2 regions of the Streptomyces sp. SLBN-8D4 genome follow, and region 1 is predicted to be linked to the other one. Evidence: predicted binding sites of a transcription regulator. Region 1 holds the regulator's gene; the other holds the start of a gene.
What was found. Region 1 encodes HrcA, which represses chaperone genes, less so after heat shock. Its sites were predicted from a motif close to TTNGCACTCNGNNNNNCNGAGTGCNAA; they were not measured.

Region 1 (3,405 bases):
TCCACACCGGCCGGGATCTTCACGGTCAGCGTGCGGCGCGAGCGGACCCGGCCGTCGCCGGCGCACTCCGGGCACGGGGTGGGGACCACGGTGCCGAAGCCCTGGCACTGCGGGCACGGGCGGGACGTCATGACCTGGCCCAGGAAGGACCGCGTCACCTGCGACACCTCGCCGCGGCCGCGACACATGTCGCATGTCTGGGCGGAGGTGCCCGGCGCCGCGCCCTCACCACTGCAGGTGGTGCAGACGATCGCCGTGTCGACCTGGATGTCCTTCGTGGTGCCGAAGGCCGCCTCGTCGAGCTCGATCTCCAGCCGGATCATCGCGTCCTGGCCGCGCCGGGTGCGCGAGCGCGGCCCCCGCTGCGAGGCCGTACCGAAGAACGCGTCCATGATGTCCGAGAAGTTCCCGAACCCACCGGCCCCGAAGCCGCCCGCGCCACCGCCGCCGGCCTGCGAGAGCGGGTCGCCGCCGAGGTCGTAGACCTGCTTCTTCTGCGGGTCCGACAACACCTCGTAAGCGGCGTTGATCTCCTTGAACCGCTCCTGGGTCTTCGGATCCGGGTTGACGTCCGGGTGCAGCTCGCGCGCGAGCCGACGGAACGCCTTCTTGATCTCATCCTGCGACGCGTCGCGGCGCACGCCGAGAACGGCGTAGTAGTCCGTGGCCACTTACGACTCCGCCAGGATCTGTCCGACGTACCGTGCCACTGCGCGTACCGCTCCCATCGTTCCCGGGTAATCCATGCGGGTCGGTCCGACCACGCCGAGCTTGGCGACTGCCTCGTTGCTGCCCGAACCGTAGCCGACCGACACCACCGAAGTGGAGTTGAGTCCCTCGTAGGCGTTCTCATGACCAATACGTACGGTCATGCCCGAATCCCCGGCCTCACCAAGGAGCTTGAGGAGGACGACCTGCTCCTCCAGAGCCTCCAGGACGGGCCGGATCGTGAGGGGAAAGTCATGTCCGAAGCGGGTGAGATTGGCGGTGCCGCCGATCATCAGCCGCTCCTCGTTCTCCTCGACGAGCGTCTCCAGGAGAGTGGAGAGCACTGTCGAGACCGTACCCCGGTCCTCGACGTCGAAGCCTTCGGGCAGGTCCTCGACGAGCTGCGGCACATCGGCGAACCGCCGCCCGGCGATCCGGCTGTTGAGCCGCGCCCGCAGATCGGCGAGCGAGGCCTCCCCGAAGGGTGCCGGGCAGTCGACCATGCGCTGCTCGACACGGCCGGTGTCCGTGATCAGCACGAGCATCACGCGCGCCGGGGCGAGCGAGAGCAGCTCCACGTGCCGCACGGTCGAGCGGGTGAGGGACGGGTACTGCACGACGGCGACCTGCCGGGTGAGCTGCGCGAGCAGCCGCACGGTCCGGGCCACGACGTCGTCGAGGTCCACGGCGCCGTCGAGGAAGTTCTGGATCGCGCGCCGCTCGGGCGCGGTCATCGGCTTGACGCCCGCCAGTTTGTCGACGAACAGCCGGTAGCCCTTGTCGGTGGGGATCCGCCCGGCGCTGGTGTGCGGCTGGGCGATGAACCCCTCGTCCTCCAGGACCGCCATGTCGTTGCGGACGGTCGCCGGGGAGACTCCGAGGTTGTGCCGCTCGGTCAGGGCCTTCGACCCGACCGGCTCCTCGGTGCCGACGTAGTCCTGGACGATCGCGCGCAACACCTGAAGCCTGCGTTCACTCAGCATCGCGCACACCTCCAGAGGTCGTTCCCTTTGCGTCTCGCCTGGCACTCTGTCCGTCCGAGTGCCAGCGCTCCCCGGCCAGTGTACGGCGGTGGGGTAGTCCCTGGGCAAGGCTGGTCCCGGCGTGACGGGTTGTAGGGCTAGCGTCGCGGTATGACGGTGACTTGGGAAGAGCTCGGGTGGGAGCGGGTCGCGACCGGGGTGGGGCGGTGCCGGCTTCCCGGCTGGGACTGTACGGCGGGCCTGGTGATCGGCGAGGGCACAGCCCTGTTGGTCGACGCGGGCTCCGGCCTGGCGGAGGGCGCCCGCCTGCGCGCGCAGGCCGGGGAACTGGCCGGCCACGGTGTGACCCATCTCGCGCTCACCCACCCCCACTTCGACCATGTCTTCGGGGCGGCGGCCTTCGCGGGGGCGGAGGTGTTCGGCGCGGTGGGCGTGGAGACGGTGCTGGCGGGGCGGCTCGGGCGGGCGGAGCTGCGGGCGGACGCGGTGCGGGGCGGACTGGACGCGGCGGTGGCCGACGAGGCGGTGGACGCCCTCGTCACCCCCCGGCACCACGTCTCGGGCGAGTGGACGCTCGACCTCGGCGGCGGCCGCCAGGTCCTGCTGGCGAACGTCGGCCCCGGCCACACGGCCCATGACCTCGCCGTCCTGGTGCCCGGCACCCCGGAGGTCGTCTTCTGCGGCGACCTGGTCGAGGAGTCGGGGGAACCGCAGGCGGGCCCGGACGCCGTACCGCAGCACTGGCCGGCCGCGCTGGACCGGCTCCTCGACCTGGGCGGCGAGGACGCGCTGTACGTGCCCGGTCACGGAGCGGTGGTGGACGCGGCGTTCGTGCGGGCGCAGCGGGACGCGCTGGCGGCCCGTTTCGGCGTGTCGTGGTGATCCCCGGGCCGGTTCTCCTATCGTCATCCGAATGCGCCAGTACTCCGCCGACCTGACCCCTCCGTGGAAGAAGCCCAAGCCGGTGCCGGAGGTGCCCGCCGAGCCCGGCCTGGTGGTCGAGGAGCCGGGCACCGGTTTCTGCGGCGCGGTGATCCGCTGCGAGGCGGGCACGGTGACCCTGGAGGACCGCTTCGGCAAGCACCGGGTGTTCCCGCTGGAGCCCCGCGGTTTCCTTCTGGAGGGCCGGGTGGTGACCCTGGTGCGGCCCTCGTCGCAGGCGCCCGTACGGCCGTCCCGTACCGCTTCCGGCTCGGTGGCCGTGCCCGGCGCACGCGCACGCGTGGCCCGCGCCGGCCGGATCTATGTCGAGGGCCGGCACGACGCGGAACTGGTGGAGAAGGTCTGGGGCGACGACCTGCGCATCGAGGGCGTGGTCGTGGAGTACCTGGAGGGCGTGGACGACCTGCCGTCGATCGTGGCCGAGTTCGCGCCGGGTCCGGACGCGCGTCTGGGAGTCCTGGTGGACCACCTGCTCCCCGGCACGAAGGAGTGGCGCATCGCCCAGGAGGTGACCAGCGAACACGCCCTGGTCGTCGGCCACCCGTACATCGACATCTGGGAGGCGGTGAAGCCGTCGTCCCTGGGCATCGAGGCGTGGCCCCGCGTCCCGCACGGCCAGGACTGGAAGACGGGCGTGTGCAAGGCCCTGGGCTGGCCGTCGGAGAACACGGGCGCGGTGTGGCAGGCGATCCTGAAGCGGGTGGGGTCCTACCGGGACCTGGAGCCGGAGCTGCTGGGGCGGGTGGAGGAGCTGATCGATTTCGTGACGGCG
Region 2 (3,405 bases), 2.5 Mb from region 1:
CCACCGAGCAGAAGATCGTCTTCCTCACCCTCGACGACGGCGCCGAGAAGGACCCCGCGTTCCTGCGGATGATGAGCGAGCTGAACATCCCGTACACCGCCTTCCTCAGCGGCTACCTGATCAAGGACGACTACGGCTACTTCCGGAAGATGCGGGACCGGGGGGTCGTGCTCGACAACCACACGCTCCACCACCCCTACCTGCCCGGGCTGTCGTACGCCCGCCAGAAGCGCGAGATCTGCGGGATGCAGGACGTCATCGAGAGGCACTACGGCGAGCGGCCCGCCCTCTTCCGCCCGCCCTACGGCAACTACAACGAGGACACCCTGCGCGCGGCCAGGTCCTGCGGCATCAAGTACGCGCCGATCTGGAACGAGGAGGTCTTCGTCGACCACTGGGAGTACCGCGAGTGGGACCAGCGGATCCACCCCGGCGACATCGTGCTCAGCCACTTCCGGGGCCGGGCGGACTGGAAGGGCACGATGACCGACATGGTCCGCCGCTTCCTGGACAAGGTCACGGCCGAGGGATACGCCGTCGCACGACTCGAGGACTACCTGTGAGACCGCGCATCCTGGTCGCCGCGGGGCTGGCGGCCGTACTCCTCACCGGCTGCGCCCAGTCCGTGGACCCCATCGAACGGCTGGGGAAGAAGGCGGTCCAGCGGGTTGGGTCGTACGGACCGGCGAGGGCGGACGGACGGCCCTACCGCCACTGGGGCCTGCCGGCCCCGCTGCCGGAGCCGCCGCGGACGCCGGCCCGCACGACGGCGCGCCGGGGCGGCCTGCCGCCGGTCGTGCGGCGCGTCGAGACCTCCGACAAGGTCGTCTTCCTCACCTTCGACGACGGCATCGAGAAGGAACCGCGGTTCGTCGAGCTGGTCCGTGAACTGCGGCTGCCGGTCAGCATGTTCCTCACGGACAGCGTCGTCGGCCCCGGTTACGGACACTTCGCGCGCCTCCGGTCGGTCGGCGCGGGCATCCAGAACCACACCCTCGACCACCCCGCCCTGCGCGGTCTTCCGTACACCGGCCAGCGCGCCGAGATCTGCGGCCAGCAGGAGAAGGTGCGGTCCCGCTTCGGCATCCGGCCACGGCTGTTCCGGCCGCCCTACGGCACCTACGACCGCACGACGCTGCGCGCGGCGGCCGACTGCGGGCTCTCGGCGGTGGTGCTGTGGAGCGTGCCGCCGAAGGGGAAGACCCGGGGGCTGAGGGCGGGCGACATCGTGTCGGTGACGTCAGGGGGGACGACGGGCCCGACCCTGACGGAACGGACGACGGCCGTACTGCGGGAGGTGGAGCGGCGGGGCCTGACGGTGGGGCGCCTGGAGGACTACCTGTAGGTGGATTCAGCCCGTCCGGCGTTCGAGGACGAGGCCCTCCGGGCCGAAGCGGGGGTCTGGGGGCCGGCCCCCAGGACGGCCACCCCCACCCACCCGCACCCGAATTCCGCCCGGCCCGCGCGGCGAATTAGCAGTCCGCTTGACCGAGTGCTAATCGCGGTCATAGTCTCGGCTCTGGCACTCCCCCCTGGAGAGTGCCAACACAGCGACGGGCAGGTCCGGCACCCGCGACGACGGATCCACCTGGTCGCCACCTCAGACAGTCAACCCCGTGATCTCCGAAGGGGGAGGTCGGATCGTGACGACCACCAGCTCCAAGGTTGCCATCAAGCCGCTCGAGGACCGCATTGTGGTCCAGCCGCTCGACGCCGAGCAGACCACCGCCTCTGGCCTGGTCATCCCGGACACTGCCAAGGAGAAGCCCCAGGAGGGCGTCGTCCTGGCCGTGGGCCCGGGCCGCTTCGAGAACGGCGAGCGTCTTCCGCTCGACGTGCAGACCGGCGACATCGTGCTGTACAGCAAGTACGGCGGCACCGAGGTGAAGTACAACGGCGAGGAGTACCTCGTCCTCTCGGCCCGCGACGTGCTCGCGATCATCGAGAAGTAATTCACCCCAGCATTTCTCTGAGCTGCGCCCCTGGCCCCCGCGATCACCAACAAGCCGGGCGCCCGGGGCGCAGTCTCTTTTCACCTAGATTTCCGAGAGGGCTCACGCTCCCATGGCGAAGATCCTGAAGTTCGACGAGGACGCCCGTCGCGCCCTCGAGCGCGGCGTCAACAAGCTTGCCGACACGGTCAAGGTGACGATCGGCCCCAAGGGCCGCAACGTCGTCATCGACAAGAAGTTCGGCGCTCCCACCATCACCAACGACGGCGTCACGATCGCCCGCGAGGTCGAGATCGAGGACCCGTACGAGAACCTCGGTGCCCAGCTGGTGAAGGAGGTGGCGACCAAGACCAACGACATCGCGGGTGACGGCACCACCACCGCCACCGTGCTCGCCCAGGCGCTCGTGCGCGAGGGCCTGAAGAACGTCGCCGCGGGTGCCTCCCCGGCGCTGCTGAAGAAGGGCATCGACGCGGCCGTGGCCGCGGTCTCCGAGGAGCTCCTCGCGACCGCCCGCCCGATCGACGAGAAGTCCGACATCGCTGCCGTCGCCGGTCTGTCCGCCCAGGACAGCCAGGTCGGCGAGCTCATCGCCGAGGCGATGGACAAGGTCGGCAAGGACGGTGTCATCACCGTCGAGGAGTCCAACACCTTCGGTCTGGAGCTGGACTTCACCGAGGGCATGGCCTTCGACAAGGGCTACCTGTCGCCGTACATGGTCTCCGACCAGGAGCGTATGGAGGCCGTCCTCGACGACCCGTACATCCTGATCAACCAGGGCAAGATCTCCTCGATCCAGGACCTGCTGCCGCTGCTGGAGAAGGTCATCCAGGCGGGCGCCTCCAGGCCGCTGCTGATCATCGCCGAGGACGTCGAGGGCGAGGCCCTGTCGACCCTGGTCGTCAACAAGATCCGCGGCACGTTCAACGCGGTCGCCGTCAAGGCCCCCGGCTTCGGCGACCGGCGCAAGGCGATGCTGCAGGACATCGCGACGCTGACCGGCGCCGAGGTCATCTCCGAGGAGGTCGGCCTCAAGCTCGACCAGGTCGGCCTCGAGGTGCTGGGCTCCGCCCGCCGCGTCACCGTCACCAAGGACGACACCACGATCGTCGACGGCGCCGGCGACCCCGCCGCCGTCCAGGGCCGCGTGGCCCAGATCAAGGCCGAGATCGAGAACACCGACTCCGACTGGGACCGCGAGAAGCTCCAGGAGCGCCTCGCGAAGCTGGCCGGCGGCGTGTGCGTGATCAAGGTCGGCGCCGCCACCGAGGTGGAGCTGAAGGAGAAGAAGCACCGTCTGGAGGACGCCATCTCCGCGACCCGCGCCGCGGTCGAGGAGGGCATCGTCTCCGGTGGTGGCTCCGCTCTGGTCCACGCCGCCAAGGTGCTCGAGGGCGGCCTCGGCAAGACCGGCGACGAGGCCACCGGTGTCGCCGTCGTCCGCAAGGCCGTC

Region 2: the regulator HrcA is predicted to act here: its motif matches at 1,473-1,499, upstream of groES (co-chaperone GroES).

What each region holds. Positions count from the first base shown of each region.
Region 1 is NZ_JBMGQC010000001.1:6,510,518-6,513,922, reverse strand. It holds gene dnaJ (molecular chaperone DnaJ) at 1-671, opposite strand, end outside; gene hrcA (heat-inducible transcriptional repressor HrcA) at 672-1,691, opposite strand; gene RKD20_RS29490 (MBL fold metallo-hydrolase) at 1,842-2,573, shown strand; gene RKD20_RS29485 (DUF3097 domain-containing protein) at 2,605-3,405, shown strand, end outside.
Region 2 is NZ_JBMGQC010000001.1:3,978,585-3,981,989, reverse strand. It holds gene RKD20_RS17670 (polysaccharide deacetylase family protein) at 1-563, shown strand, start outside; gene RKD20_RS17665 (polysaccharide deacetylase family protein) at 560-1,345, shown strand; gene groES (co-chaperone GroES) at 1,644-1,952, shown strand; gene groL (chaperonin GroEL) at 2,065-3,405, shown strand, end outside.